DNA from 2 places in the Paenibacillus sp. FSL P2-0089 genome. Region 1 is predicted to be linked to the other one. Evidence: a T-box and tRNA genes for the amino acid it is inferred to sense, from the RefSeq annotation. Region 1 holds a T-box; the other holds one or more tRNA genes.

The links. The T-box of region 1 lies ahead of lysS (lysine--tRNA ligase). A T-box ahead of a tRNA ligase gene usually reads a tRNA of that ligase, here a tRNA-Lys.
Region 2: it encodes a tRNA-Lys, which carries the amino acid that the T-box ahead of lysS (lysine--tRNA ligase) is inferred to sense. The anticodon was not compared.

What each region holds. Positions count from the first base shown of each region.
Region 1 covers NZ_CP152006.1:3,344,576-3,360,259, reverse strand. Annotated here, with positions in the region: gene NST69_RS13910 (GNAT family N-acetyltransferase) at 1-308, opposite strand, end outside; gene NST69_RS13905 (TSUP family transporter) at 332-1,096, opposite strand; gene NST69_RS13900 (NUDIX domain-containing protein) at 1,126-1,560, opposite strand; gene NST69_RS13895 (YebC/PmpR family DNA-binding transcriptional regulator) at 1,650-2,369, opposite strand; gene lysS (lysine--tRNA ligase) at 2,464-4,023, opposite strand; T-box leader at 4,132-4,398, opposite strand; gene NST69_RS13885 (hypothetical protein) at 4,679-5,089, shown strand; gene NST69_RS13880 (5-methyltetrahydropteroyltriglutamate--homocysteine S-methyltransferase) at 5,519-6,637, opposite strand; gene NST69_RS13875 (LysR family transcriptional regulator) at 6,653-7,585, opposite strand; gene NST69_RS13870 (phosphodiester glycosidase family protein) at 7,711-8,850, opposite strand; gene NST69_RS13865 (hypothetical protein) at 9,002-9,943, shown strand; gene NST69_RS13860 (DUF4303 domain-containing protein) at 10,026-10,565, shown strand; gene NST69_RS13855 (GNAT family N-acetyltransferase) at 10,635-11,144, opposite strand; gene NST69_RS13850 (TPM domain-containing protein) at 11,592-13,070, opposite strand; gene NST69_RS13845 (aldo/keto reductase) at 13,200-14,033, opposite strand; gene NST69_RS13840 (hypothetical protein) at 14,070-15,684, opposite strand, start outside.
Region 2 covers NZ_CP152006.1:7,495,121-7,510,804, forward strand. Annotated here, with positions in the region: rRNA gene NST69_RS32100 (23S ribosomal RNA) at 1-232, shown strand, start outside; tRNA gene NST69_RS32105 (tRNA-Ser) at 315-406, shown strand; tRNA gene NST69_RS32110 (tRNA-Met) at 431-507, shown strand; tRNA gene NST69_RS32115 (tRNA-Val) at 517-592, shown strand; tRNA gene NST69_RS32120 (tRNA-Thr) at 626-701, shown strand; tRNA gene NST69_RS32125 (tRNA-Asp) at 720-797, shown strand; tRNA gene NST69_RS32130 (tRNA-Phe) at 824-899, shown strand; tRNA gene NST69_RS32135 (tRNA-Tyr) at 904-986, shown strand; tRNA gene NST69_RS32140 (tRNA-Lys) at 998-1,070, shown strand; gene NST69_RS32145 (helix-turn-helix domain-containing protein) at 1,236-2,318, shown strand; gene ugpC (sn-glycerol-3-phosphate ABC transporter ATP-binding protein UgpC) at 2,428-3,549, shown strand; gene hprK (HPr(Ser) kinase/phosphatase) at 3,781-4,719, shown strand; gene lgt (prolipoprotein diacylglyceryl transferase) at 4,732-5,763, shown strand; gene ppaX (pyrophosphatase PpaX) at 5,772-6,431, shown strand; gene NST69_RS32170 (acyltransferase) at 6,428-6,919, shown strand; gene NST69_RS32175 (acyltransferase family protein) at 6,919-8,076, shown strand; gene gntK (gluconokinase) at 8,168-9,721, opposite strand; gene NST69_RS32185 (ATP phosphoribosyltransferase regulatory subunit) at 9,976-11,193, shown strand; gene hisG (ATP phosphoribosyltransferase) at 11,254-11,898, shown strand; gene hisD (histidinol dehydrogenase) at 11,935-13,245, shown strand; gene hisB (imidazoleglycerol-phosphate dehydratase HisB) at 13,232-13,843, shown strand; gene hisH (imidazole glycerol phosphate synthase subunit HisH) at 13,845-14,465, shown strand; gene hisA (1-(5-phosphoribosyl)-5-[(5-phosphoribosylamino)methylideneamino]imidazole-4-carboxamide isomerase) at 14,508-15,257, shown strand; gene hisF (imidazole glycerol phosphate synthase subunit HisF) at 15,283-15,684, shown strand, end outside.

The sequences.
Region 1 (15,684 bases):
TACGTTCTGGCATTACAGAAAATCCGCCGCACCCCCGCCAGCTCCGCTTCCGCAAGAACCGTCTTCAGCAGCTTGCTGCCATAGCTCTGGCCCTGCTCCAGCTCCAGGGTAGCGAATTTGCGGAACTGCGCATCTGTGCCGTTGACGAACAGGGATAACACAGAAACCAGACGATCCCCCACATACAGCCCGTAATGCTTGCCTTGATCGTCATCTGCCAGCTTAATATAATCCGGCTCCCGCTCGGGCCACATGACTTCATGCCTAAGCTTCCAGACTTCTTCCTTATGTATAAGCTTGATCTCCATCTCATCCACTCCATTAGTTGTGCTTAATGCATCGTATCCCATATTTGCTTGCCGATCAATATGACAGTGACTGTAATGAATAACGGCCGAATATACGCTGCCCCTTTGCGGATCGCCATCCGGGAGCCGACAATGGCTCCAATCACCATCGGAATCCCCAGAATCAGCCCGTGGGTGTAACTGACAGAGCCCAGGGCAATGAATGTAAGCAGGCTTGTGATGTTGCTGGCGAAATTCAGGATTTTGGCGTTGCCTGCGGCGGTGACAAATTCAAACCCCATCATCAGAAAAGCGAAAATCAGAAACGACCCCGTTCCCGGGCCGAAGAACCCGTCATAGAAGCCGATTATGAGCGCTGCCATGCTTCCCGCCAGACGTAATTTACCGTTGCTGGCAGAGAAGGTGGAGACGTCTCCCCAGGCTTTTTTGAACAAGGTGTAGATTGTAATGACCACCAGCATCACGATCACCAGCGGCTTCAGGAACTCGGAAGGCACCTGACGGACAGTCAGCGTTCCGGCCATCGCTCCAATGATCGACAGCGGGATCAGCGTCCGCACCAGCTTGAAATTGATTTTGCCGGAACGCACGAACGAGGCGGTGCTGGTCAGCGAGCACATCGAACCGGCCAATTTACTGCTGCCCAGCAGCAGCGGAAGCGGAATCCCTACCGCCAGCAACGCCGGAATCGCGATCAGTCCGCCGCCGCCCACTACAGAATCAATTAATCCGGCCAGAAATCCGCATACCACCAATATAAGAACCATACTGAGCGTCCAGTCTTCCATTACTGCGCCATCCCCCCCGCTACTCTAATCTAATTCCATCCGTGAGCGGCATACCAGACGCCGTTCCTGAATGTATTCCAGGCCTCCTGTACGAACGGGATGATATTCTCCGGCAGCGCATCCACCGGGAACCAGCTTACCTCATCGCATTTGTCCGGCTCCATGTTGTGGATCTCTCCGGTCCACTGCTCCGCCCTGAAAAAGAAATCCACCCGCTCATCCCCGGAGGTCCGCAGGTGCATCGTTCCGATCAGGGTAAGATTGGCGGGAGCTATAACCGCACCGCATTCTTCCCGGACCTCGCGGATGGCGGCGGTATGCAGCGGCTCGCCGCCATCCAGCTTCCCGGCAGGCAATCCATACTCCCCGTCATGATGTCCCGTATTCTTCCGTCTCAGCAGCAGGACTTGTCCGTCCTTAATCAGAAAAACATGAACCACACTGACTAATCGAAAGACTTCCATTCCAATTCTTCCTCTCCATTCTCACTCCCGAAAGAATAAGCGGACAAGCCTGGAAATCGGCTTGCCCGCTTATTCAAGTTACCGCTATTCTATTCTTCAGAATCCACGTTGTGGTAGACCTGCTGCACATCGTCCAATTCTTCGAGCGCATCGATCAGCTTCTCGAACTGTGCCTGTGCATCTTCAGGAATAGCTACGTAGTTCTGCGGGAGCAGTGTCAGCTCCGCTACGGTGAATTCCGTGATTCCCGCGCTGCGGAAGGCTTCCTGAACCGCATGGAACTGATCCGGCTCAGCATACACGATGACCGCCTCGTCCTCTTCCAGCACATCGCGGACATCCAGATCTGCTTCAATCAGCAGCTCCATCACCTCATCCGCTGATTTGCCTTCTACCCCGATTACCGCTGTCGGATCGAACATATACGTAACCGATCCGCTGACGCCCATGTTGCCGCCGTTCTTGCTGAACGTGGAACGGACCAGCGGAGCCGTGCGGTTGACGTTATTCGTCAGCGCATCGACTACAATCATCGAGCCGCTTGGACCGAAGCCTTCATAGCGCAGCTCAACGTAAGTCTCATCGCCGCTACCCTTGGCTTTCTCCAGGGCACGGTCAATAATCGCCTTCGGTACATTGTAGGTCTTGGCACGCTCCAGAACGACCTTCAGCGCCCGGTTGGATTCCGGATCAGGCTCGCCCTTCTTCGCTGCAACATAGATTTCTACCCCGAACTTGGCGTAGACCTTACTTGTATTCGCATCCTTGGATGCTTTCTTTTCCTTAATATTATTCCATTTACGACCCATATCGTTACCGCTCGCTTTCCAACATTTGATTAAAAACAGTCTTGTATATTATACCTCTGTTCGATCTATCCCGTAAAGGGCAGTCCACACTCCTTCACAATTCGAGCAAATTCAGCATCCGCTCCGTTCCGGCTGCCTGAATCAGCCAAGGCAGACGAGGCCCCTCCTCTGCACCAAGCACCAGCTGATAGATGATGGTGAACAGTCTTTTTTGTTGGATGCGCATCGTCTTTTTGTCTTCATGATGGCAAATGGCGTAGATTTCGGTCATCCGCTGCGTCTCGTCCAGCTCCCTGCTCCGCAGCAGACTGCACAAGCTCCGCAGCCATCTCAGTTCTCCAGTAAGGGAGTGATAATATGCATAGTTGGGCGAAGCTTGGATCGTCACCAGCTTGTGCGGCATCCAGTTCCTAATCCAGTATTCCGCACGGTCCGCCACCCTCTGAAGCCGGAGTTCATCAATCTCCACATTATTTCTGTTGAACATCTCCCGGAGCCTTCCCCTGTCGAAGTTGATTAAGGGAAGCAGACTGGCTACCTGGCCGAAGCTAACGTTGCTTCCAGCACTCACCGGGGAGTCGCTTCGCAGAGACAGCTCCAGCGCACCTGCAAGATCGCCCGTTAGCCTGCCTGCCCGTGCTCCCGCAGCATACCGCTCGAACTCCGCATAGTTGCGCAGCACATCCTCATCCAGCCCGATATGAAAGGCGGCATTCGGCTGGTATTTGGCGAACAGGAACAGGATGTTCTCAGGGGCATAGACCTCTAGCAGATCATCTGGAGTGTAATTGTGCCCGGAGGAGCTGGACATTTTGGCGAAACTGCCTTTAATACTGATGAATTCATATGGCTCATACATGGGCGGCGAATACCCGTAGATCTGCTCTGCGATTACCGCAGCCACATTATAGCTTCCTGTCTCTGACGAATGATCCCGGCCTCCCGGCTCGAATACGACCTGCTCCTGCTGCCAGCGCATCGGCCAGTCGATTTTCCAGTGCAGCTTGATATTGTCCGCCTGCGGAATATGTACAGTATCGCAATGACCACAGCCGCAGTGGTAAGCCACGGTCTCCGCCGTGTCGTCGTAGTCCAGAATGGTGGTCGAGTCTTTGCCGCATTGCCCGCAATAGAGATGGATGGGATAGAATGCCGCCCGCTCATCCGCTGAACTCCCACCTGTCTTGAACGACATCAGGATATCGTAAATCTCTCCCCGGCGGCGCAGGGCGTGCAGAATTTGCGGATAATAACGGCCTGACTGGTATTCCCGGCTCTGATAAATGAACTCCGGCTCAATCTCAAATACCTGGAGCGCCTGCTCGAATTCCGACTCGAAATGTGCCGCATACGAAGCATGACAGCCATACGGACAAGGCACCTTCGAATATGGCAGCCCAATATACTGAGCGAAGCCGGGATCGATATGGGCCGGAACTTTACGAAACCGGTCGAAGTCATCCCACGAGAAAATAAACCGCACCTCCTTCCCCGCCCGCCGCAGCGCCTTCGCCACAAATGCAGTCGTTACCACCTCGCGGAAATTCCCGATATGAACGGACCCGGACGGACTGATCCCAGATGCACATACATACGTCTGCCGCTGCGGATGCTCCGCGATTAACCGGTTTGCAATTTTTTCTGCCCAATGCACAATGAATCACCTCTACTGATAGTATGAATCTTACTTGGAGCCTGCTTGACTGCGCTCGGAGCCGCCCGCCTGTGAACGCAAAAAAGCTCCCGCCCTCAAGATCAATATCTTGAGGACGAGAGCTTGGATAAGCTTCGTGGTACCACCTCTGTTCACGGACAAGTTGCCTGATCCGCCTCTTCGGGTACGGCCATGACGCTTATACCCTATCTCTGTAACGGGAGAACCCGGCATACCATCCTTGGACACTTGTGCCCAATTCCCTATGCAGCTCGGAGACTTTTTTCAGATCAGGCGCTTCGCTGCTCCCTTTCACCACTCTGGAGCTCTCTGTAAACGCTGCCGCCTGCTTACTCTTCTCTTCATCGCTTGTTGCTGTAAGTTATTATGTGCAATAATACTGCGGGAGGGAGAATGTGTCAATTACTAAGTTTAAAATAACCTTTAATAGCTGTCAGGGATTTCGCTTGAGCATCTCGAACCAAAGACAGAACTCCAGAAAATTCATCACCCTAAGCCCATGCCATACTTTTCTTCGCTATTTTTGATAAAATCATAAGGAATACATAGCAAGCTCAGTTTTGTTAATAACTTCTGCATTAGGTGGGTCAAGTCTCTTCTTATCGGTGTCCTGAACAAAAAAGGAGGATTATTCATGAAAAAAAATCTATTCTTCACCTTCATTAGCTTTTTATTTCTTATTGCTTGTTCTTCTCAACAAAAATATTCTAACGTGAATGAAGCCATAATGTCCCTTGAAAAAAACATTACACAAATTGAATCACCTGACGACTACATTCTTGAGGGTATTAAACCTGTTAGCTATAAACTGAGTAATGAGGAAATTATAAAAGTTTACACTCTCGGATCGGAGGAGAAACAAGAAAGTGGATTAAAGCATTTTGAAGAAAGTATTCAGCTTCTTAGTTCCCACGCACCAATTGTCTACCAATCTGGAAAATATTTAATTCTGTATTACCCTCTCGTCGATTCAAAAACTCGAACACCCAAGCTAAACGAAACAGAGTTTGGAGTAAAAATAGAAAACGCTCTCAACAGTATGTAACAGTAACAGTAAAAAATCACGATTCAGGTCTATGCGACTATTAGAATCGAATGCCTCGGCTCATATGGCCAAACGATCAGTGCTCTTCGGAGGGCTACTTGTGATTAGATGCACGCCTTATAACGTTCTATTGATCTACAACTGCAATCACACAGAACACAAGCCATCCGCAGCAAACAAATGGAATAACGTATCTTATTTCCCTCGTTTCTAATAGTTTCAGGTAAACAAGTGGAAAAACAGCAACTACTGGATCGGGATATACCACTATGGCGGAATATGGGAGAAATTAAGTGTCGTTTATCCAACTGCTGCCCCGGCACAGCCATACATATCATCAGCAAGTGGAGAAAATCCATCTATCCTCCGCCCGTAGCCTGGCGATCCCCGCAAAAAGGAGGATCGCCCCCGGCAATCCTCCCCACTCACTTACACCCAAACCTCATTCGCCGTCTCAATCACCAGCCGCAGCTTATCCCACTGCTCTTCTTCCGTCAAAATATTGCCTTCCTCCGAAGAGGCGAAGCCGCATTGTGTGCTAAGACACAGTTTGTTGATGTCTACGTACTGTGCAGCTTCTTCGATCCGCGCGATGAGCTGCTCCTTGCTCTCCAGGCCGCCATGCTTGGTTGTCACCAGTCCCAGTACAACGAATTGGTCCCGGATGAAGCGCAGCGGCTCGAAGTCGCCGGAGCGTTCATTGTCGTATTCGAGGAAGAACGCGTCCACGTTCGTATTCGAGAAAAGCTCCTCGGCGACCGGCCCGTACCCGCCGGCGGCGAACCAGGTGGAGCGGAGATTGCCCCGGCATACATGCAGGGCAATGGTCATGTCCGCCGGGCGGCTGGCAATGCTCTCATTAATCAGCCGGACGTAATCTTTTGCCAACTGATCCGGGTCAACGCCCCTGCTGCGCAGATGAGCACGATGTCTGCCGCTGCACAGCGTCCCCCAGGTGGTATCATCCAGCTGCAGATAACGGCAACCGGCATCATAGAAGGCCTGAATCGCCGTCCGGTACACCTGAATGATATCTCCGTACAGCGTTTCGGTATCGGAATAAATCTCGTTTCCGTTATACTCCTGCACGAAATGGAACAAAGAGGGTGAAGGAATCGTCATTTTGGCCAGCGTCTCTCCGGCCATCTGCTGCAAGGTACGGAATTCCGCGACCATGGGATGGTCCCCGAAGGCGATTTTACCGGTAATTCTGAAGCTCTCCGCCCGGTTCGTCTGCTCCTTGGAAGCGCCGGGAGTACCGCCAAGAGTGATCTTTCCAGTACCCTCAATCCCCAGGAAGAAGTCCAGATGCCACCAGGAGCGGCGGAATTCGCCATCGGTCACAGCCTTCAGCCCAAGCGCCTTCTCCTGCTGCAGCAGCTTTCCAATCTCTATATTCTCAATCTCCGCCAACTGTCCCGCGGTTAGTTCACCTTCCGCATGCAGGCTGCGTGCATTCTTGATCTCCTCTGTACGCAGGAAGCTCCCGACAATGTCGTAACGGAAGGGCGGTGCATTTCTTGTCGATCCGATCACTGGACTGCTCATACGTCCCTCCTGCTCTTATAGTAAGAAAGATTCAAGCTCGAAAACATTACCCGACACCAGATCATTCAGAATATCAATATATGTAGACATAATCTCACTCGGTTTGCGGTCCTTGTGGGCAATCCAGCCGACAGAGAACACTTCCTTGCTGTCAAAAGGGATCGTAATCAGCCCCGCATCATCCAGCTCAGAGGCCATAATCCCGGTCCCCACGGTATACGAATCACTTCCGAGCAGCAAATGAGTCAGTGTGGCCCGGTCAGTCACCTTAATATTCTTCTCAATCTGCGTGAAGCTAAGCATCTCCTCCGAGAAATGCAGCGAGTTGTTATCACCCTGCTCAAAAGTAATGTAAGGATATGGATGAATGTCCTCGGCCGTAATTCTCTCTTTTGCAGCCAAAACATGCCCTTCCCGCACATATACATGCGGATTCGTATTGAACAGCGGGGTGAACTTCAGGTTCCCGTCACTGAACAGCTTGTTCATGATCTTGTAGTTGCTCTCGTTGATATACAGAATCCCGATGTCGCTGCGCAGGGTACGCACATCCTCGATGATCTCATAGGTCTGCTTCTCTCTCAGGCTAAAATTGTATTCCTGCACCTTGCTCTCCTTCATCAGCTTCACAAAAGCATCCGTAACAAACGCATAATGCTGTGTAGATACCGAGAAATAGATCGGGCTGCGCTTCTTGCCGGTATAGCGGTTCTCCATGAATTCAGTCTGCTCAATAATCTGCCGGGCATAGCCCAGGAATTCCATGCCTTCCGCCGAGATGCTGATCCCACGGTTATTCCGTTCGAAAATCGTGATGCCAAGCTCGTTCTCCAGCTCCTTGATAGCATTCGAGAGGCTGGGCTGCGACACAAATAGCCGTTTGGCCGCTTCATTCATAGAGCCGCTGTTCGCAATCTCAATTGCGTAGCGGAGCTGCTGCAAAGTCAAACCTTTCCCCCTCCGATCATGGACTTCACCTGGCAGGTTCAGCAAAATAAGAATTTACTTGTTATCCTAGCACACCTGCCGCGTCTGATCTACTATTGATTATGAAGCAGGGAACCTAGCGTATGTTACTGGGTGCGCTTCTTGCCTGCGTCGATCTTGGCCGGGTCCAGCCCTTCCCAGATATTCTTGATCTTCGCGTTCTCGGGGTCATCGAATACCAGGAATGCCGTCGGCAAGTAACGCTCCCCATACTGCGAAGAGGGCTTGTTGACAATCTCATTGTCCTTCACCAGCACCGTCGAAGATCCCCCGTCCAGATTGGCCGCGATGACCGCCCCATGCTTCAGCATAATCTGCTGCACATCATACAGGTTCGCCCCGATGCTGTAGCCCGGCTGCCGCCCGTCAATCACTACGAAGATGAGCGCACCGTCTGCCCTTTGGCCCATAGCTGTTCTTGGCGCGATGCCCCAGCCTTCGGCGGCATTCTTAATCTGGCCTTTACCGTTCACAATAATCCGTGGCTGAAAAGAAACCGCCTCCTGCACCCCCATCTTGCTGAGCTGATCCAGAGTGTAGTTACCGGCGACCATTTTGCCTTCCTTATCGATGCCGACAATCTGTGTGGATTTCTTGCCGCCCAGTCCATTGTAGAACAGCTTCCCTTGCGAGATCACCAGCCCGATCGGCTTGAAGCCATTGCCCTTCCAGTTCGGATCGGCGAAGCCGCCGCCGTTCACCCCGGCGATAGCCCCGGTCCGCGCCACCATGCTGGATACCTTTTCCCCGGAGCCGATTTTGCTAGGCACACCCAGGCGCACCTTCTTGGGGTCGTTCACAATCATGACATAGCCGCTGTAGCCGCTGCCCGAAACCTCTTCAACCTGGACCAGCGGTGTATGCTCAGCTTCCTTTAGAGGCTCAGGCTTGATCTCATGGGTGTCTACCTCGTCGCCCATCTCCTCGAAGCGCTTGGTATAATCGCTGACGCGGTGCTTCAATTCCTCTTCGCCGATAATATATTTGGCCCAGTGCCGGTGTTGAGTCGTAATCAGCGTATCTGCGATCAGGAAGCGCGTATTCTGGGCCGACGGTGCAAAATAGAGCCAGCCTCCGGCTGCTATAACCAGAATGAAACAGACCATGAACACCCTGAAGAGTGTGCGGAAGAAACCTCTTTTCTTGCGCTTCGGCGCCGGTTTCTTCTTCTTACGTACAGTAGAACGTTGTGGTAAAGAGCTCACTTCTGAAATCCTCCCTAACATACCGATAATGGTTAAGTCTATAAACTCACAACTTCCATGATAGACGAAATCTCTGATTTAAAAGTTTCAGTTTGTTTAACTCTGTCCAGAAACTGTAAACTAGTTCATATAAGCGCAGGCCGGCCCAATTAAAACATAGGAGGACAGCGGCATGAAACAGCAATTCATCACAGCCTTGGAGCAGAACAATCTGGACAGCATCCGGCAAATACCTAAAGGCGATCTGCACAACCATATCACCCGGGGAGGCAACAAACGATATATAAGTGCCTGGTGCGGTACGGCTATACCGGAATGTCCAACATATAAGGATCTTGGGGAGATGAACCTGTGGAATGCCCGCTATATCAAGCCTTTACTAACTGGGCGAATCGGTTATGAGAAGCGTATTGAGGCGTCCTTTGTTCAAGCGAAGTCAGACGGTGTTCAATTGCTGCATATGAGTGTGACGATGGGTGAAGAAGAGTGGTTTGACGGCTCTATAGCAACACTGATTCAGACCATCCAGGGCATTCACCAGCGGTTTGCGCCAGAGATTCATTTTGTCCCGGAGCTTGCTTTTCTCACCCATACGCCGATTCAAGAAACCATTGAGATGCTCGAACAATATCTGGAGCATAACTACTTTAAATCCCTCGATATCTTTGGCGATGAGTTTGCCGTTCCCGGATTTAAGCAGGTGTTCCGCATGGCGAAGCAACAAGGGCTAATTCTCAAAGCGCATGTTGGGGAGTTTGGTACATCTGATCTGGTAAAACAAGCTGTGGAGGAACTGGAGCTCGATCAGGTTCAGCATGGCATCGCAGCCGCACAATCACCAGAGACGATGAAGTGGCTTGCCGACCATCATATTCAGCTTAACATCTGCCCTACCAGCAATGTTCTGCTTTCCCGGGTGGCCAATTATGCGTCACATCCCATCCGCAAGCTCTATGATTATGGCGTCACAGTCACGGTGAACACTGATGATATGATTATTTTTGACCAGAGTGTGTCGGACGAGTTCGTTAATCTGTACCGGGCCGGATTGTTCAGTGTGGAGGAGTTGAATACGATCCGGGAGAATGCGCTTACGGACGCAAACCGGAAATAAGGACAGGTGCTTGCATTCCTATACGCAACGCCACTATTCTATAAGTGAAGTTATACTTAATCGTAATATAAGGAGGGTTTTAATGAACGCTTTTCTTACTGAATTTGAACAACGGATTCGCGAGGGCTTGGTGGCTGACCTTGAAGCTATATTGGCCGAAGTAGCACATGAGAAGGTATATGTCTGCGCAGTCGGGACCGATAGCGACTTTGTCACTCTGTTCCTTGCTGTCAATACTGAGCAATCACTTGCCAGACATATTGCCGATATGACAAGTGAAGGTTTATGTGATGATGCTGAAACAGAGCTTTATTACAAATGGGCAATTTCCGAATTTCAATATGGTGAGCATTCGCATTTCAATCATATCAGCCGTTTTTTATATGCAGAGGATAATGTATACCAATATAAAGATGAAATGGTCAAAATCATTGCCAAGGCTGTTAATGAAACCAAGGACGATGTATTCACAAAATATAATCAAACCAAAGAGGACATTACCTTCTTTGTATCCATGACCGACGATGAGCTGGCTGAGGAATTAGAGAATGAATCAGTGGCGCTTATGACAAATCCTGAAATAGTTTCTGAATTTTTGGCACGCTATGATGCTGAAATTTAAAGAAACCTAATAGCGGCAGCCCGGACATTAATATCCCTGACTGCCGCTATAGTAATGGTAATTCGTGCTCTACCTTGATTTGGTCAAGTATAGAGTAAGCTCATCATCCACCCGCACCTGACTTCCAGGAACCACAGGCTTGTTGTCATACATGAGTCCCCGGCCATCCGGAATGTAGCCGCGTTTGGTGTACAGCCTTTGGGCCGTACCGTAGCTGTCATATAATCCGAAACCAATGCCAATTGTGTCAAATCTGGCGAATGCTTCTGCTTCGAGAGCGTCAATCAACACACTGCCAATGCCGCATTTCCGTAAGGTAGGAATCACATCAAGATTCTGGATCTCAGGAATATGATTCTCTGCAAAATAAGGATAGTGTGAGGTATACACGATATGTCCCCAGCCTGCAAACAGATTCTCATGGAAGGCTAATAGCGTAAGCCGCTTCTCCCCTTCGTTTTCCTTCCAACACTGTTCAATATACGTTAACGGTTTGCTGACATCATGCGGGGCCAGCCCTTCATGTATCCATGTAATGTCTTCGGACTTCATCCGGCGGACCCTTATAGTTGTACTCATAAAATCAATCCTTCCTTTCCAGTTGCACTGTGCCTATCCCCTAAGTGTACTTTGACAATTAAAACGGTCCATTATTGCGCCGGGATTGACTTAATTGCACTTTGTACATTTAAATTCACCCTTATTCGGTAAAAGAGGGCTTTCGACCAATTATAGTTGTACATAATACATTTAAGCTTACAAATCCAGATTTACACCGTCATTTAGCTGCACGGAATACATCTATTTGCTGCATGCCCTCCGTAAGTACGTGTACAATCTGCATTCCTCTTAACTCGTACCATAATTCCTCTCAACTCGTGTTACGCTGCTTACTTAACCACATAATAGCTGTGAAAAGAAGCCGCGCATCCCTGCACGGCTTCCCCTTCTTGTCCATTCTATGCGTGTTACACTTCAGAATGTGGATGAACAATACCTAACCCTTAACGGGTTAGTGTGTCCGGCTCACCGGTGTCTGCCCACGCCGCCACCGCTGCTTGCGCTGCCGCCACCGCCGGAATTTCCTCCACCACCGGAAGAGCCAGAGGAGTGCCGGCCAGAGCCGCCACCGCTGGAAGAACCCCCTCCTCCACTGTTCGATTCTCTATGAGAGGAGGAATACCGCCCCGATCCCCCTCCGCTCGAAGAACCGCCGCCCCCGGAGTTACTGCCCCAGAAGCTGCTGGAGCTGGATGAGCCGCTCCCCGAGGAGGAGTGATGGTGCGGCCGCCGGTATCTTCTTCTCTGGCTGTAGCCATAGCCGGGCTGGCCGGTCCAGACGCCATATCGCCGGATATTGCGAGGGTTATGCGGATTCAGCCGTATCCCGTAACGGGCAACATAACGGTTGCGCGCGGCAGCCGCGAGACTGATTAGCGCGACAACAACCAGGAAAATCCCGAGAATCATCATCCCCTTCGATCTGGAGACAGGCACCAGCTCCACAGGTTCTTTTGCCTTCACAGGTGCTTTGCTGACGGTGGAGGCTGCTGTAGATGTGGAGTTGCCTGCGGCTTGTCCCGAAGCAGCATCTGCACGGGCCAGGAAGAAGCTGTAGAAGGCATTCGCCGTCCCGGTTGCACCGCCAGCGTAATCTTTTGCCGCGAATTTAGGCTCCAGCACTGTATTCAGAATCCCGCTGATCCGCTCATTCGTCAGCACTCTGTCGATCGACTTGCCCTGTAGCACATGATAGTTATCCCCGCCGATATCCAGCACCAGCATCACATCTCTGGGACCGGCAGCAACCCCGGCGAACTTCGCATAGGTGTAATCCTGCAGGCTCTTGCCGCCAGTATTCTTAACAGTTACCACATAGATTCCGCTCCCGGTGGTAGCCGCGTAACGGTTACTCGACTGGTTCAGATAATCCTTGGTAACTTGCGGGAAGATTCCGGCATTGTCCGACACATAGCTTCGGGTGCCTAGCGTTTCCGAGTAGCTTCCGCCGAGCTTCTGAATGAAGGAGCCATAGGTTTTATAAGCACCGGCGCTATACTTCTTGGCAGCGAAGTCCGGCTCCAGCGATGCCGAGAGAATCTTCGAGATCACACCACTGTTCAGCTCTGTCTCCAGTCCCTTGCCGGGAACCGCCCAGTAATCATCGTCCTTAATGGAGAGCAGCAGCAGCAGTCCATTATTCTTGTCTGCTGAGCCGACTCCCCATGAATTGAACAGCGAGGTCGCATATTTCTCCATAGAGACACCGTTCGTCGAATCCACGGTGACCAGCACTACCTGTGCCCCGGTCTCCTGATAGAGCTTCACCCCATAGTTGACCATGTAATTCTCTGTCTTCTCATCAATTACGCCTGCAAAGTCATTCACATAGAATGATTCTGAATGTTTCGGAACAGCAGCCTCCGCCCGCCCGGGTGCCAGCGGCAGCAGAAGCACAATCATCAGGATGGCGGTAAGTGCTGCTTGTATACTTTTACGATTCATAGTTACCCCTCCGGCTTCTCAATTCTCTTCTATTACTATATCGGTTACGCATAGGATGGACTTATAGTTCCATCTCTCTTATGTGTATGTCCGAATCTAGCAAATATTCGAAAGAGACCGCCGGGCCCTTTACTCGTTGTTGAACCGGTCCGGGTGAGAGCCGAAGCGCTGATCGCGGTTCAGGCCGTTGATCCGGCTGATCTCCTCTTCAGACAGCTCGAAGTCAAAAATATCGGCATTCGCAATAATCCGCTCCTCCTTGACCGACTTCGGAATCGTCACGATTCCGTTCTGCAGATCCCAGCGCAGGATGATCTGCGGCAGTGTTTTGTTGTGTCGGGCTGCAATATCAGCCAGTACCTCATTGTCTAGCAGATGCCCTTGGGCCAGCGGGGCCCAGGCTTCAATCTGAATGCCCTGTGCCTTGCAATATTCGCGGAGCTCCTGCTGGTTAAGCAGCGGATGCAGCTCCACCTGGTTGACCATCGGCTTCACGGTGGCGTCGGCCAGCAGATCCTCCAGATGATCGATCTGGAAGTTGGATACTCCGATGGCACGGACTTTACCGTCCGCATACAGCTTCTCAAGTGCGCGCCAGGTGTCTTTGTATTTGGCCCGGATCGGCCAGTGTACCAGATACAGATCGGCATAATCCAGTCCCAGCTTGCTTAAGCTCTGGTCAAATGCAGCCAGCGTAGAATCATAGCCCTGCTCTGTATTCCATACCTTGGTGGTGATGAACAGCTCCTCACGCGCAACTCCCGATTCACGGATAGCCTGTCCGACCCCTTCTTCATTTCCATAGACGGATGCCGTATCAATACTTCTATAACCGGCCTTGATGGCTGCTTTGACCGAATCAATAACCTCCTGGCCCTCTTGTACCTTGAAGACACCCAGCCCGAACCATGGCATTTCTACACCGTTAGCTAATTTCGTTGCCGATTTTAAGTTCATCATAATCACACTACCACCTGTCTATTGGATTGGTTAGATTAACTAGAATAATGAAGCAGGGATCAGCTTGCGCCCGCCTTTGATCAGGGTCGAATCCAGGGCATCCCCTTTATCTCCGCCAAAATACAGCTGCCAGTACACGCCGAAGCGGATGCTGACATCATTCTTGACCAGCTCCGGCGGCGTGACGATCAGCCACTGGAACTTCAGCGCCTTCGAGATCTCGAAGACCGGATCGAGCACGTTATTCGAGACCATCTCACCGAACGGGTTATCGTACAGGAAGACCGTCCAGCCTTTGTTTTCCCGGTTAACGCGCTTGTGAGTCATAATCATCATCGCCACTAGCAATTGAACAGACTGACGCTGTCCGCCGCTGCCCACCGCCTCATCCAGCGCGCCGCGGTTGATGACCTCCCAATCGGAATAATGATAGTCCTCGGGAGCGGCATACAGGAAGTAATTCTCCGTCACCGGCTTATACACCTGCAACACCGGGAAGCGGTTCTGCAGTGCAGCATACACCATGCGTCCATCGTTAATCAGCTCTCTGACAGCTGAAGCCGGAACCTGCTCCATCTTCGGGAACCGCTCCAGCAGGCTGCTGATGCAGCGGTTGAAGTACTCGCTGACCAGCGGTTCGATGTCATCGGTCGTCCGTGGAACGTTAATATTCCTGTAATTCAGCTTAACCAGCGGGAAGGCATGGCCGTTCTCATTGTGAATGATCATCCGGCGTTCCATCCGCTTCAGAATATCAACGATCTGCACCACACGCTTGGTTGCCCGGCCTACCCACAGCTTGCGGGACAGCTCCATATCCTCTTTATCGCTGCGGATGCTCTCCATCTGATCACGCGAGCTCTGAAGCATGGAATCCAGCACCTGCAAGGCGATAGCGAAATCGTCCCAGTGAACATTGTTCAGGCGTTCCTGAATCTTGGTCTCAAGCTCCGCATTCCAGCCGGACTTGGCCACCTTGCCGCTTAGCTCAGTCTTCTCTTCCTTCACCTTACGGGAGATCTCCGCCCGCTGGCTGCGGCTGGTCTTGCTGCGCTGCAGCCAATCCTCCACCAGCGTCTCGCAGCTCTCCCGCACATTCAGCGGCAATTCTTCCGGCACCTCCCGGAGCGGCACACGGTGCTCGACATGGGTAGCCATGATCCGGCTCTGATTGCCGAGAACGAGCAGCCATTGATCCATAGAAGCCAGCACCTGCTTACTGGTATTCAGCAGATGCTCATTCTCCCGGACCCGCAGACTGATCTCTTCTTCCTTCTGTTCCAGCGGCTCATGCCACAGCTCTACCGTCCGCTCATGCTTCTCCTTGATCGCCTTCTCGGACTTGCCCAGCTCTTTGCGCAGGCTGTCAAGCTCGGTCTGGCAGCGGATGAAGGAATCACGGAGCTGCTGATAGTCCTCGTCCAGAATCATCGTGTCGCTCTTCTGTCGGACTCTGGCGGACTGAATCATATCCGGTGACTCCTGCGGCTCAGGGGCAGACGGCCATCCGGCATCTACCTGCTGCACAGCAGCTTCCAGCTCAGCCAGCTGTTCTCTAGCTGCCTTGATCTGGGCTGTTCTTGTGCGGATCTCCAGCTCATTCTGGCTTAGCGACTGCTGAAGACTCTCAACTGTACTGAGCAGCTGCAGCAGC
Region 2 (15,684 bases), 3.6 Mb from region 1:
GAGAGGACCGGGATGGACGTACCGCTGGTGCATCAGTTGTTCCGCCAGGAGCATGGCTGAGTAGCTACGTACGGACGGGATAAGCGCTGAAAGCATCTAAGCGTGAAGCCCCCTCAAGATGAGATTTCCCAGTATGTAAGACCCCTTGAAGACGACGAGGTAGATAGGTTGGAGGTGGAAGTGCAGCAATGCATGGAGCTGACCAATACTAATCGGTCGAGGGCTTATCCAAAATTTCTAACACGCAGATTCGTTTCGGATTCAGTTTTCAGGAATCAATTTCCTGTGCGGATTTACATGGCTACCATTAATTTGGAGAGATACCCAAGTGGCTATAAGGGGACCCTCTGCTAAGGGGTTAGACTGCGTAAGCGGTGCGAGGGTTCGAATCCCTCTCTCTCCGCCATTATAAATCCAATACTTGTAGTGTGGCGGCGTAGCTCAGCTGGCTAGAGCGTACGGTTCATACCCGTGAGGTCGGGGGTTCGATCCCCTCTGCCGCTACCATACATACCCGGAGGCTTAGCTCAGCTGGGAGAGCATCTGCCTTACAAGCAGAGGGTCGGGGGTTCGAACCCCTCAGCCTCCACCATTTTTATGTTCGAATTGTATTGCCTTACACCGTGCCGGTGTAGCTCAACTGGTAGAGCAACTGACTTGTAATCAGTAGGTTGGGGGTTCAAGTCCTCTCGCCGGCACCATTTTTAAGAGCAAATTGTGGAACCGTGGTGTAGTTGGCCTAACATGCCTGCCTGTCACGCAGGAGATCGCGGGTTCGAATCCCGTCGGTTCCGCCATTTTTTTTGTTTTTAGGTTTGTTTATGGCTCGGTAGCTCAGTCGGTAGAGCAAAGGACTGAAAATCCTTGTGTCGGGGGTTCGATTCCCTCCCGCGCCACCATCATGGAGGCTTAGCGAAGTGGCCAAACGCATCAGACTGTAAATCTGCTCACGTACGTGTTCGGTGGTTCGAATCCATCAGCCTCCATCCCTTTTTAGGAGCCATTAGCTCAGTTGGTAGAGCACCTGACTTTTAATCAGGGTGTCGAAGGTTCGAGTCCTTCATGGCTCATCTTAAGTCAAACGGTCATCACTTTAGGGTGGTGGCCTTTTTTGTATTTTGATTCATGATACAAGTATGCTCGTAAGCGCAAATTCCGCATTTTACAGCAAAATATGATAAAATAAGCGAAAAAAGCAAAAGTGGTGGAGAATGGTGATGATGGATAGTGAGGGTTTGCGTCAAAAATTGGAGCAACTCACCGGAAAGAGGACCGGAATCAAGCAGCTGGGGAGACAGCATTCCGCTTCACTTTTTGGCATAAGTACGGATAAGGATCAGGAACTGCCGGTCATTCATGAGGGTTATCTCTGGATTCCCCTATATGAGAATGATGGCCGTGTTACAGCAGTGTGGGTGGAGACAGAGGGGCTGTCGTCGCTGGAGCTGGAGCTGGTGAATTATGCCGGACGCAATTTTGCGGTAGCGCTGAAGGCAACCGGGTTCAAGGAAGAAGGGGAGATGGAGGCGCGGCAGCTTAGCGGCTGGCTGAATGCCCAACTGGAGCAGGAGAAGGACGATGCGGAGATCCCGGATGAAATCTCGCTGAAGGGCCGGCTGTTCGGAGATATGATTCCGTTCATGCTGGTAAGCGAGAATGTTCATAATCCGCAGATGACGTATCGCTCCTTAATGAAGCTGCTGCGCAGTTATTTCGAGAATGATGTATTGCTGGTTCCCCTGCAGGATAAGGAATGGTTAATTTTAGCCCGTAAGGAACTCCTCACAGGCGGAGATGATAAAGAGGATGAGGAAGAGAGTGCTGAGGATTTGCTGTCACAGACTTCTATGGGGCTGCATGAACTGATTGCCAGCGAGTGGGTTGGCGTCTTCCATCTGGCCGTCTCTCCAGCCATTATCCCGGTTAAAGGTCTGACAGGAGCAGTCGCCTTGCTGCGGGAGACCATTATTCTTGGCCGTATCTTCCAGGTAGGTGATTATATTCATCTGCCGTGGGAGCTGCACATGGAGCGGCTGGTTAACAGTATTCCGGATGACCGGCGGAGACAGCTGCTGGGCCAGATCGGTGATTACACGGCGGTACTGGCGGATAAGGAAATGCTGCTGACGCTGGAGAGTTTTTTTGAAATGGACTGCAATGTCAGTGAAACCGCCAAGAAGCTGTACATTCACCGCAACACGCTGCTCTACAGGCTGGACAAGATTAAACAGGAGACGGGGGCCGATGTCCGCAGCTTTGGGGATGCCGCTATTGTGAAGCTTGCCATGTTATTGTATAAAGTGACGAAAAGAAAATAGGTTTTTTGTGAACCTTGCAAATAGCCATGAGGCCGGCTCTGGGGTAAGATAAGTGTACAAGAAAGCGTTTGATTTTCTAATCCAATACTAGACTCGAGGGGGAAATACAATGGCAGGCGTACGTTTAGAGCATATTTTCAAAAAATACCCGGGTTCCGATAAAGCAACAGTAATCGATATCAATCTTGATATTAAAGATAAGGAATTCCTCGTACTGGTTGGTCCTTCCGGTTGCGGTAAATCCACAACCCTGCGTATGATCGCTGGTCTGGAAGAAATCTCTGAAGGTAAAATGTACATTGGTGACCGTGTAGTGAATGACGTTGCTCCTAAAGACCGTGATATCGCGATGGTATTCCAATCCTACGCCTTGTACCCGCACATGAGTGTATATCAGAACATGGCTTTCGGTCTGAAATTGCGCAAAGTGAAGAAAGAAGAAATCGACAAGAAAGTGCGCGAAGCAGCGAAAATCCTGGATATCGAGCACTTGCTGGAACGCAAACCTAAGGCACTGTCCGGTGGTCAACGTCAACGTGTCGCTCTCGGCCGCGCAATCGTCCGTGATCCACAAGTCTTCTTGATGGATGAGCCTCTTTCCAACTTGGATGCTAAACTTCGTGGTCAAATGCGTGCTGAAATCACTAAGCTGGTGAAACGCCTTGAAACTACTTGTATTTATGTAACGCATGACCAGACAGAAGCAATGACGATGGGTGACCGTATCGTAGTTATGTACGATGGTATCATCCAGCAGGCGGCTTCCCCTGAAGAACTGTACAATGAGCCTACGAACCTGTTCGTAGCCGGATTTATCGGTTCCCCTACCATGAACTTTATCAACGGTACTCTTTCCGAAGTGAACGGCGCTGTCCGTTTCCGTGCAGAGAACCTTGATGTTGAAGTTCCAGGCGGCAAAGCTACAATCCTGCGTAACAAAGGCTTCATCGGTAAAGATGTAATCATGGGCGTTCGTCCAGAAGACATTCATGAAGAGCCAGTGTTCCTGGAAGCTTCTCCTAACACAATCTTCACTTCGATGGTTGATGTTACGGAAAACCTTGGTCATGAAATGCTCCTCTACTTGAGCGGTCTTGGCAATAACACTGTAATTGCACGTGTAGATGGACGTTCCACTACCCGTGAAGGCAGTAAGCCTAGATTGGCCATCGACATGAACAAAGTCCACATCTTCGACAAAGAATCCGAACTTAACGTTCTGCTGGGATAAGATCTCTGCAGGGTGAACATAGTTTATAATGAAGAAAGCCGCCTGGTTAGGCGGCTTTTTCTTGTAATGATCATGGTGGAATGGAACGATAACCGCTGGGGTTAAGATTGCATTCACTGGCATAATCCATTAAGATAGCAGGAGAATTACCTGTAGCTGGAATGGATAAAGATGTAACCGGTATGCGGGGAAGCGGCATAAGCCGCGGGTGACGAAAGGACGGACACATATATGGCTAAGAAGGTAAAAGTATCGGAATTGGTGCAGCATTTTCAATTAGAGGTAGTATCCGGACATGAAGGTCTGAAAAGACCGATCACAGTGGATGATTTGAACCGTCCCGGGCTGGAAATGGCCGGTTATTTCGAATATTATCCGGAAGAACGTGTGCAGCTACTAGGCAAAACAGAGCTGGCTTTCTTCTCTATGCTCTCAGAGGAAGAACGGAAAAGCCGGGTACGCGGTATCTGTAACGACAATACCCCGTGTATCGTCATTACTCGTGCGTTGGATGTACCTCAGGAGCTTGTAGACATCAGTAACGAGAAGGGACTTCCTGTGCTCCGCAGCTCCATGGCGACCACGATTTTCTCAAGCAGACTGACCAGCTTCCTTGAGGGCAGACTGGCACCGACTGCAACAATTCACGGTGTTCTCTGTGATGTGTATGGGGTAGGGATGCTGATTACAGGCACCAGCGGCATTGGTAAAAGTGAAACCGCTCTGGAACTCGTTAAACGCGGTCATCGCCTGATTGCCGATGATGCGGTAGAAATCCGCCAGACCTCGGATAATCAGCTTCATGGTACCGCACCGGAATTAATCCGTCACTTGCTGGAGATCCGCGGTGTCGGGATTATTAATGTTATGACGCTCTTTGGAGCAGGCGCTATCCGTAATCACAAGCGGATTACTCTGGTGGTCAGACTGGAAGCCTGGCAGCAGGACAAGCAGTATGACCGACTGGGACTGGATGAGGAGACGACACGGATTATTGATACCGATGTGCCGCTGGTTACCATCCCTGTCCGTCCGGGACGTAACCTCGCTGTCATTATCGAGGTGGCTGCGATGAATTACCGGCTCAAGCAAATGGGCTTTAATGCCGCGCTGCAATTTACGAATAAACTTACCGCCACCATCTCAGAAGATATGGATGATCTCGATTAGGAGTGTGAGAGCATGTTTTATTCACTAGCGATTGACCCGATTGTCTTCTCGATTGGATCACTGCCGGTTCACTGGTATGGCCTGATTCTGGGTCTTGGTGCGCTTACCGGGCTTTTCCTATGTATTCAAGAAGGCAAACGCTTCAACATTCCTCAGGAGTTCTTCATGGATATGTTGCTGTTGGGCTTGCCATCGGCTATTATTGGGGCGCGGCTATACTTCGTAGCCTTCAAGTGGGAAGACTATAAGGATAACCTGCTCGATATCTTCAAGGTCTGGAATGGCGGTATTGCGATTTATGGCGCCCTGATCGGCGCGATTATCTGCGGGATTATTTATTTCCGCTATAAAGGCTATCCGTTCTGGCGCATCGTGGATATCTGTGCTCCCGGACTGCTTGCAGGCCAGATGATCGGACGGTGGGGTAATTTCATCAACCAGGAAGCCTATGGCGGTGTGGTAGAGGAATCGTTCCTGCGGGATAAGCTGCATTTGCCGGACTTTATCGTTAATCAAATGTACATAGGGGATGCTTTTCACCATCCGACCTTCCTGTACGAATCACTCTGGAGTCTGCTGGGCATTCTGCTCCTCATGGTGCTGCGCCGCCAGAAGTTCGTCCGTGCCGGAGAAATCTTCATGTCCTACTTCATCTGGTACTCCATCGGCCGCTTCTTCATTGAAGCTCTGCGTACGGACAGTCTTGCCTTTGACGGCAGCAGCGGTGTGGCAGCCTTCATTAACGGGCTGTGGAGTCCAATGAAGTGGATGGGTTTCGAGCAAGGCTATCTTGACCCGGCTTACGGGAATATCCGTATCTCTCAGCTGCTCGCGCTGCTCATTATTGTGGCCGCCATTGCACTGATTATTGTACGGCGGGTAAGCGGACAGCCGAAGGCTCATTACCTGGACCCGATCATTAGCACCAAACCGGCAGCAGCGGATGCGGTAGTTCCAGAGAGTGCTGTGAATACGCCTCAGAAGCCTTCTCAGCCAGTTCAGCCGGTGGAAGATCCCTCTAAAGATAAGGAAACAAAGGAGTAATACAATCAATGATAGAATGCGTGTTATTTGATCTGGACGGAACGATTGTGAATACGAATGAGCTGATCATCAATTCGTTCATGCATGCGCTGAAGGAGAATAACCTGCCGGCGCTGACCCGGGAACAGATCATTCCCTTGATGGGAACTACACTTCAGCAGCAGCTAGGCGCATTCTCCGGCCTGGAGCTGAAGGATATAGGCGTGCTGGAACGGTCCTACCGTTCGTACAACAATGCGCATCATGATGAGCTGGTCCAAGCTTTTCCCGATGTGAATGAGACGATGGAGGAGCTGCAGCGCCGGGGAATCAAGCTTGGGATTGTGACCACGAAGATCCGGCCTAACACATTGAAGTCACTGGAAATGTTCGATCTGTTGAAATATATGGAGACGATTGTTACGGTGAATGATGTGACTCATCCGAAGCCGCATCCGGAGCCGGTGCTCACGGCAGTGGCCAATCTGGGTGTTGATCCAGCCAAGACACTGATGGTGGGGGATAGTGCTGTCGATATTCAGTCTGCCAAGGCAGCAGGTGTGCTTGTAGCAGGGGTAGCCTGGTCGCTTAAGGGTGAGGCTGTACTGCGCACCTATGAACCGGATTACATCATCCAGGAGATGAAGGACTTGTACTCAATTGTGGAGCAGGAGACTATGCAGCCGTGAGAAAGATAACCCGTTATCCCGTGGAGGGGCATAATTCGCTCTGGCATATTTACCGCACGGTCAGCCCGTGGAAGGGTGTGCGCAACTTTATTTTTATCCAGATTGCCCGTTATTGCCCGATTCTGCCGCTCAAAAACTGGATTTACCGCCGGGTGCTCGGGATGAAGATAGGCAAGCATACTGCGTTTGGACTTATGGCGATGGTGGATGTTTTTTTTCCGGAGAAGATCTCTATTGGGGAGAACACGGTTATCGGCTATAACACTACAATCCTGGCCCATGAGTACCTCATCAAGGAGTATCGGCTGGGTGAAGTTATGATCGGCGAGAATGTAATGATTGGGGCTAACACGACTATTCTCCCTGGGGTTACGATTGGGGATGGGGCTACGGTTGCGGCGGGGTCGGTGGTTCACAAAGATGTTGCTGCCGGTTCGTTCGTCGGGGGGAATCCGCTCCGCGAGCTGCGTAAACAGGAGGAATCATAATGGCTCAAAAGGAAAGAATTCCACAGCTAGATATTTTTCGGGCAATCGCTATTTTTGCGGTAATCGCCATCCATGCCACTTCACGCACGTTGGCTGAGACACTGGGCACTTCCATGTTCCCTCCGTTTCTGTTTATTAACAAGTTCAGCCAGTTTGCGGTGCCTTCCTTTATATTCTTAAGCGGGTTCGTCCTGTTCTACAATTATATTGACCGTCCGCTGGGCGGGAAGGTACTGGCCAAATTCTACAGCCGCAGACTGATCTATATTATTGTGCCTTATCTTGTGTTTACGGTGCTGTATTTTGGACTGAAAATGACGTCCGGTCATACCTGGGGGATGCCTCTTCAGGAGATGGGCGGGAAGTTCTTCAAGTATCTATGGACGGGTACGGCGTATACACATCTCTACTATATCATCATCATTATCCAGTTCTATCTGCTGTTCCCTTTGATACTCTGGTGTCTGCAGAAAGTCCGGCATCTCGCGGCCTGGGCACCTGTAATCGGGCTTGCGTTACAGTGGGGCTTCGTGCTGCTTAACAAATATATGGTGAACCATGGGTATTGGCAGCTGTCCAAGGGGAGTCTAGCCATTACGTATTTCTCGTATTTCCTGCTAGGTGCGGCGATTGCGATCTACTACAGCTCCTTGAAAAAGTGGCTGGTTCCCTCCCGCGAAGGCTGGCGTTCCGGTAAAGGGACAAGCTGGGTGGTACTATGGCTCTTATGGGCGGCTGCCGGAGCTTACCATGTGGTCTTGTGGTATAACAACTATACGAAGAAAACAGTAATCAATAGTCTATGGTACGAAGGGTTCTCGAACCTGCATGCCTTGCTCTCTTGTCTGGTACTGTTCCAGCTGTCCTTCCTGCTCTACGGGGCAGGACGCAGCGTGCTGAGCAGACTGCTGCTCTCGGCCGGGGCATGCTCCTTCGGTATCTATCTGCTCCATCCGCTGCTGCTGTTCATGTACCGGAAGCTGCCGTTCCACGGCGGATCGCTGGCCTATACGGCAGCAATAGCGGGCGGCTGGCTGGTGGCCCTCCTGGGCTCCTGGCTGGTGGTTGCGCTTGCCTTCCGTTATGTGAAGCCGGCCTGGATGGTGTTCGGCTCTGCACCGCAGAAGCCGGCAGCAGCGCCAAAGGCGACAGTGTAGACTTAGGTTTGGTAATATATTGAAAGCGCCGGCTGGCCGCATCTGCGGCTGTCCGGCGCTTTGCTGTAAGCAGGCGGTTCTGGAAAACACGTTAGCCGGGCTGTTCCCCCGCCTGCTCGCGCTGGAAGTCGGCGATAGCCTGATACTGATCCTCCAGACTGCGGGATACCGAGATGAAGATGGGCAGCAGCTGTTTGTAGGCTTTGGCGTGGGCAGTAACCGGCTCATGCCGGTGAGTGGAGCCAATCATGCTGAAGACAGCATCCAAGGAATCGATCCGCCGGATGGCGTATAATCCCAGTACAACAGCGCCGAGGCAAGAGCTCTCGAAGCTCTCAGGGACGACTACCTCCTGATCGAAAATATCCGCCATCATCTGCCGCCATAGCGCCGAGCGGGCGAAGCCGCCGGTAGCCAGGATTCTAACGGGCTCGCCGATACATTCCTCCATGGCCAGCAATACGGTGTACATATTGAAGATGACACCTTCAAGCACCGCACGGATCATATGCTCCTTACGGTGATTCATGCTTAACCCGAAGAAGGAGCCGCGGGCATCAGGATTCCACAGCGGTGCGCGTTCTCCGGTCAGATACGGATGGAAGAGCAGTCCGTTGCTGCCGGGCGGCACCTGCTCGGCGATCCGGGTTAATACTTCGTAGGGATCAATGCCCAGGCGCTTCGCCGTCTCTACTTCAGAAGCAGCGAACTCATCACGCACCCAGCGGAAGAGCATCCCCCCGTTATTCACGGGGCCGCCAATCACCCAATGCTTGTCTGTCAGGGCGTAGCAGAAGATCCGTCCTTTGGGATCGGTCAGCGGATGGTCAACTACAGTACGGATGGCACCGCTTGTGCCTATCGTTGCAGCGATTACCCCCGGCTCCATTGCCCCTACGCCCAGGTTGGACAGAACGCCGTCACTGGCGCCTACTACAAACGGAGTGTCCGTGAGCAGACCGAGCTTTCCGGTAAGCTCCGGAAGCAGGCCCTGCAGGATATGGGTGGTCGGGACCGGACGGGATAGCCGCTCTGGAGTAACACCGGCAATCCGGAGCGCCTCCTCGTCCCAGTCGAGCTTCTCCAGATTGAACATGCCGGTGGCAGAGGCGATGGAATGGTCAATCACATATTCTCCGAACAACCGGAAGAAAATATATTCTTTGATGGAGATGAACTTGTAGGTCTGCCGGAACAGCTCGGGCTGCTCCTCGCCCAGCCACATCAGCTTGGTGATTGGAGACATAGGGTGTATAGGCGTTCCTGTCCGCAGGTAGAGCACATGTCCATTCAATTCATCCTTCAACCGCCGGGCATAGCGGCTGCTCCGGTTATCAGCCCAGGTGATACAGGCGGTCAGCGGCTTACCCGCAGGATCTACAGCGATGACGCTATGCATAGCGGAGCTGAACGAGACCAGCAGAATGGATTCAGGTGTTGCAAGGCTCTCCTGCATGACCGCTGCTATGGTATGAATCACGGCTTCCAGAATCTGCTCCGGGTCTTGTTCTGCAACAGAGGGGGAGGGCTGATGCAGTGGATAGCCCTGATTGCTCTGAGCGACAATTGTTCCGTTCTCTTCAAAGAGGACAGCCTTCGTGCTGGTGGTTCCAATATCAACGCCAATCATATAGGATGTACTCAAGCCGTCAGTCCTTCTTTCTGCTTCTGAATTAGATACCGGGAATACTTAATGGAGGAAATAAAGTACAATCATATTAACTTATTATATTCGCCGCTTATCCCGGTGGCAAAAGGAACTCTGGAATTCAAGCGAATTGTTGACGCAAAAGGATGGTACGTGATACGATATTGCCACTACTTTACTTTGCTACCACTTTACCATGATAAAGTATTTGATGATACCCTTTAACATATCCGATGAGGTGAACAATGAAGATGGCCAAACCAAAGGGATTTGAAAAGCCTGCCGGCGTAAGAGATTATCTCCCGCGTGCAGTAACGAAGCTGCGCAAGATCGAGAAGGATGTACTTCACTGTATGAGCCGCTGGGGCTACCGGCAGATGATTACACCTACTCTTGAATATTACGATACGGTCGGTGTAGCCAGCTCTACATCTGATCAGAAGCTGTATAAATTGCTGAATAACCGTGGGCAGGCGTTGGTGCTGCGTTCAGAAATGACGGCACCTGTAGCCCGTGTGGTCTCCTCTCTATTGAAGGATGAGCCGCTGCCGCTGCGTTTGTCCTACCATGCCAACGTCTTCCGGGCGATTGAAGAAGAGGCCGGGCGGGAGGCGGAATTCTTTCAGACCGGTGTAGAGCTTGTCGGTGATGATTCACCGGAGGCTGACGCAGAGGTAGTCGCGCTGGCGATTGCTTCCCTGCAGGCGGCGGGCGTAAAGTCTTTTAAAATTGCAATTGGACATGTGGGCTTCCTCGACGGTCTCTTCCAGGAGGCGGTATCCGGCCTGCCCCAGGCTCAGGAGGAGCTGAAGAGCCATCTGCTCAGCCGCGATTATGTAGCCTTCCGCCAGACACTGCGGCGTCTTGAGCTGTCTGCTGCCCAGAAGCAGGAGCTGGACGGACTGTTGAGGCTGCGCGGCGGGAAGGAGATCTGCGGTCAGGCGCTGGAGCTGAGCAACCATCCGGTGGCGCGCGCGTCGATCGAGCATCTGTGCAAGGTCTGGGAGGTGCTGGTTGCTTACGGTGTCTCGGAGCATGTGCTGATTGATCTGACGATGATCGGTGATTTCTCTTACTATACAGGCATGACCTTCGAGGGATATGCTTCCGAGCTGGGCTTCCCGGTATGCAGCGGCGGCCGATATGACAACCTGCTGCAGCAATTCGGGCGTCCGATTCCCTCCACCGGCTTCTCCCTGAAGACCAACCGTATTCTGGATGGAGTCTCCGGGCTGCTGGAAGAGGAAGAGCTGCCGATTCTGGTCCAGTACGATGCACTGCGGCGCCAGGAGGGTCTGGCCGAGGCTGCGAGGCTGCGCTCGGAAGGGCATGCTGTGGTTACACGGCTGGCAACAGGCCCGGAGGAGCTGAAGACCGTGAAGCGGCTGGATGCAGATACTATTCAGGCAGAGGGCGGGCTGTACGGCGAGATCTACACGTTCGTGTCGTTTGTCAGCGAGCATGGGTGAGCGGAGCTGCTGCAGGTGGTTTTGAAATGATGAGTACACACGAAACGGGGGCGGGTATTGATGGCACAGATTCTTAAGGTGGCCATGCCGAAAGGCCGGATTTACAATAAAGCGGCAGAGCTGTTCCGCCAGGCGGGACTGCCGATTCCTCCGGACGGAGAAGAGTCGCGCAAGCTGGTGATTTCATTGCCGGAGGCCGGAATGGAGTTCATTCTAGCCAAGCCGGTGGATGTGCCCACTTATGTAGAGTATGGAGTGGCGGATATCGGTATTGTCGGCAAGGATGTGCTGCTGGAGGAGAGCCGCGATGTGTACGAGCTGCTGGATCTCGGGATCGCCCGCTGCCGGATGTCGATTATCGGGCTTCCGAACTGGCAGCCGGGCATTCAGCAGCGGGTAGCTACCAAGTACCCGAACGTGGCTTCGCGGTATTTCCGTGAGCAAGGCCAGCAGGTGGAGGTTGTGAAGCTGAACGGCTCCATCGAGCTGGCACCGCTGATCGGGCTGGCTGACCGGATCGTGGATATGGTTGAGACCGGCCAGACGCTGAAGGATAACGGTCTGGTGGAGATGACGAGCATCTTCGAGATCACCAGCCGCCTGGTGGCGAACCGGGTAAGCTACCGGATGAAGAATGCGGAGATTCAGCAGCTGTGTGACCGGCTGCAGGCTGTTATTGCAGAACCGGGGTTGCAGGTAAAATAATATAAGCAAAACTATAAGCTCAAGGGGGAAGCGGCGGTGAAGATCCAGTCCAGTAAGGAATTTAAACTGCAGCGTGAGGTGGAATACGGCACGCCGGAGCAGAACAAGGCCGTACGTGAAATCGTGGCCGATATCAAGCGGGAAGGCGACGCGGCGCTGCTCCGGTATACGGAGCGCTTCGACGGCGCTGTACTGACGCCAGCGCAGCTGCGCGTAACGCCGGAGGAGCTTGAGGCCGCCTACGGCCGGGTAGAGGAGTCCTTCGTGACGGCGATTCGCGCAGCAGCCGTGAATATCCGTGCGTTCCATGCGCGGCAGAAACGCAATTCCTGGATGGATCTGCAGCCGGACGGTACGATCCTCGGCCAGATCATCCGCCCGCTGAAGCGCGTGGGCGTCTATGTTCCCGGCGGCAAGGCGGCCTACCCGTCCTCGGTGCTGATGAACGTGATACCGGCACAGATCGCCGGGGTGCCGGAGATCGTGATGGTGACGCCGCCTTCGACGGGCGGCTCCGAAGGTATTGATCCTTATATTCTCGTGGCCGCCGCTGAAGCGGGCGTACACGAGATCTACCGCGTAGGCGGCGCGCAGGCCATCGCCGCCCTCGCCTTCGGCACGGAATCGATCGTGCCGGTCGACAAGATCTGCGGGCCAGGGAACATCTACGTGGCCCTGGCCAAGCGCGAGGTCTACGGCGCTGTCGACATCGACAGCATCGCCGGACCGAGCGAGATCGTCGTGCTCGCCGACGATACCGCTGAGGCCGCCTACATCGCGGCCGACCTGCTCTCGCAGGCCGAGCACGACGAGATGGCGTCGGCGATCCTCGTGACGCCGTCGCAGCGTCTCGCGGAGGCGGTGGCTGCCGAGGTTGAGCGGCAGCTGCAGGCATTGCCGCGCGAGCAAATCGCGCGGGCCTCGGTCGAGAACTACGGCGCGATTATCGTCGTAGACTCGCTTGAGGAGGGCATCTCCGTGGTGAACCGGCTCGCGCCGGAGCATCTGGAGATTGTGGTGAAAGACCCGATGGGGCTGACCGGCGCAATAGAGAACGCCGGTGCGATCTTCCTCGGGCCGTACAGCTCGGAGCCGGTCGGCGACTACTTCGCCGGACCGAACCATATTATACCGACGAATGGCACAGCGCGGTTCTCCTCGCCTGTAGATGTGGATGACTTCATCAAGAAGTCCAGCCTGATCTATTACAGCAAGGAAGCGCTGCTGCGCGACGGGGCGGCGATTATGGAGCTTGCCCGGCGTGAAGGGCTGGAAGGCCATGCACGCGCGATAGAAATCCGGCTTACGAACGAAGCGAAAGGTGGAGACACAAATGGAGAACAATAACAACGAACTGGCGCTGCGTAAGGCCGGACTTAGCCGTACAACCAATGAAACGGACATCAAGCTAACCTTTGCCGTGGACGGCAGCGGGGTCTCCGAACTGGAGACCGATGTACCGTTTCTGAATCATATGCTGGATCTGTTCACGAAGCATGGACAGTTTGACCTCTCTGTACAGGCGCGGGGAGATATCGAGATTGATGATCACCATACGGTAGAAGATATCGGTATCTGTCTCGGGCAGGCTTTGCGGGAAGCGCTTGGCGATAAAAAAGGCATCAAGCGGTACGCCAGTGTCTTCGTCCCTATGGATGAGGCGCTTGCCCAGGTAGTGATCGATATCAGCAACCGGCCGCATTTCGAATACCGGGCAGCGTATCCTTCCCAGCAGGTAGGTAGCTTCTCAACAGAGCTGGTACATGAATTCCTGTGGAAGTTCGCACTGGAGGCGAGAATTACGCTGCATGTCATCGTTCATTACGGCTCCAATACCCATCACATGATTGAAGCGGTCTTCAAGGCGCTGGGACGGGCACTGGATGAGGCGACCCTGGTAGATCCCCGGGTGAAGGGCGTGCCTTCAACGAAGGGAGTGCTGTAGTATGGCCGTTGCAATCGTCGATTACGGCATGGGCAACCTGCACAGTGTCAGCAAGGCCGTAGAGCGGCTGGGGTATACGAGTCTTGTAACCTCGGATGCCGCCGAGATCCTGGCGGCAGACAGTGTCATTCTGCCGGGAGTCGGTGCCTTTGGCGATGCGATGGAGCACTTACGGGAGAGCGGAATGGATGATGTCGTCCGGGCCGCAGCGTCAGCGGGCCAGCCGGTGCTGGGCATCTGCCTCGGAATGCAGCTGCTATTCAGCAGCAGCGAGGAGCATGGCGAGCATAAGGGGCTGGGGCTTCTGCCCGGCGCAGTGGTGCGCTTCGCCCCCCGGGACGGCTACAAGGTGCCGCATATGGGCTGGAACAAGCTGAGCTTCCGCCAGCCGGAGAGTCCGCTGCTGGCCGGCCTGACGGAGGGGCATGTGTACTTCGTGCACTCCTACCATGCACTCGCGGCGGACAGCGATCTGCTGGCCGTCACAGACTATGGACATCCGGTAACGGCTATTGTGGGCCGCGGCAATGTCTACGGTATGCAGTTCCACCCGGAGAAGAGCGGGGAGCTTGGCGTCAAGCTGCTGGGTAATTTCCTGAGGCTCCAGGCACAGCAGGCTTAGCCTGCCTGAATCACTAATTTGCAATGAAAGCGGGGAGTATTCATGTCTTCTTTTATCCTATATCCGGCGATTGATATCCGGGACGGCAAGTGTGTCCGGCTGCAGCAGGGTGATTATGCCCAAGAGACGATCTATAACGACAGTCCGGTAGAGGTAGCTAAGTCATGGGAAGAGCAGGGCGGGCAGTATATCCATCTGGTGGATCTGGACGGAGCCAAAGCAGGCTGTCCCGTGAATGATGCCATCATTGGAACTATTGCTAAGCATGCGAATGTTCCTGTACAGGTCGGCGGCGGTCTCCGTACTCTTGCCGATGTCGAGAAGCTGCTGGGCCTTGGCGTCAGCCGGGTGATTATCGGAACGGCGGCCATTAATGATCAGGCTTTTACAGAAGCGGTTCTTGCCAAATACGGCGACAAAGTTGCCATCGGCATCGATGCCCGCAACGGCTATGTGGCTACGCACGGCTGGCTTAATACATCTGAGGTCCGCGCGGAAGATTTGGCCAGAGAGCTGGCCGCCAAAGGTGCCGAGACCTTCATCTATACCGATATCTCCCGTGACGGGATGATGCAGGGGCCGAACGTGGAAGGCATTCTCTCTATGGCTAAAGCAAGCGGCCGCAGCGTAATTGCTTCCGGCGGCGTGACCAGCCTTAATGATCTGCAGCGCCTGAACGTACATAGCGGCAGCGGAATCGGCGGGGCGATTGTGGGCAAGGCGCTGTATACCGGCAATATTAATCTGGGTGAAGCGCTGCAGACCCTGGGCCAATCCTCCGGATTGCGGTAAGTCTATACTAAGGAGGGGTCTTGGCATGTTGGCGAAACGGATTATTCCCTGTCTGGATGTGAAGGACGGGCGTGTGGTAAAAGGCGTGAATTTTGTGAATCTGCGCGATGCCGGAGATCCGGTGGAGCTTGCGGCGCTGTACGACCGCGAGGGAGCGGATGAGCTGGTATTCCTCGATATTTCCGCTTCTGTGGAAGGCAGGGCGACCATGATTGAAGTGGTGCGGCAGACGGCGGGTGAGATTGCCATTCCCTTCACGGTGGGCGGGGGCATCTCGACCCCTGATGATATGAAGCGGATTCTGCGTGCCGGAGCGGACAAGATCGGCATTAACACAGCCGCAGTAAATAACCCCAGGCTGATTCTGGAAGGGGCCCGTCACTTCGGCTCCCAGTGCGTTGTAGTGGCGATGGATGCCAAATATAAT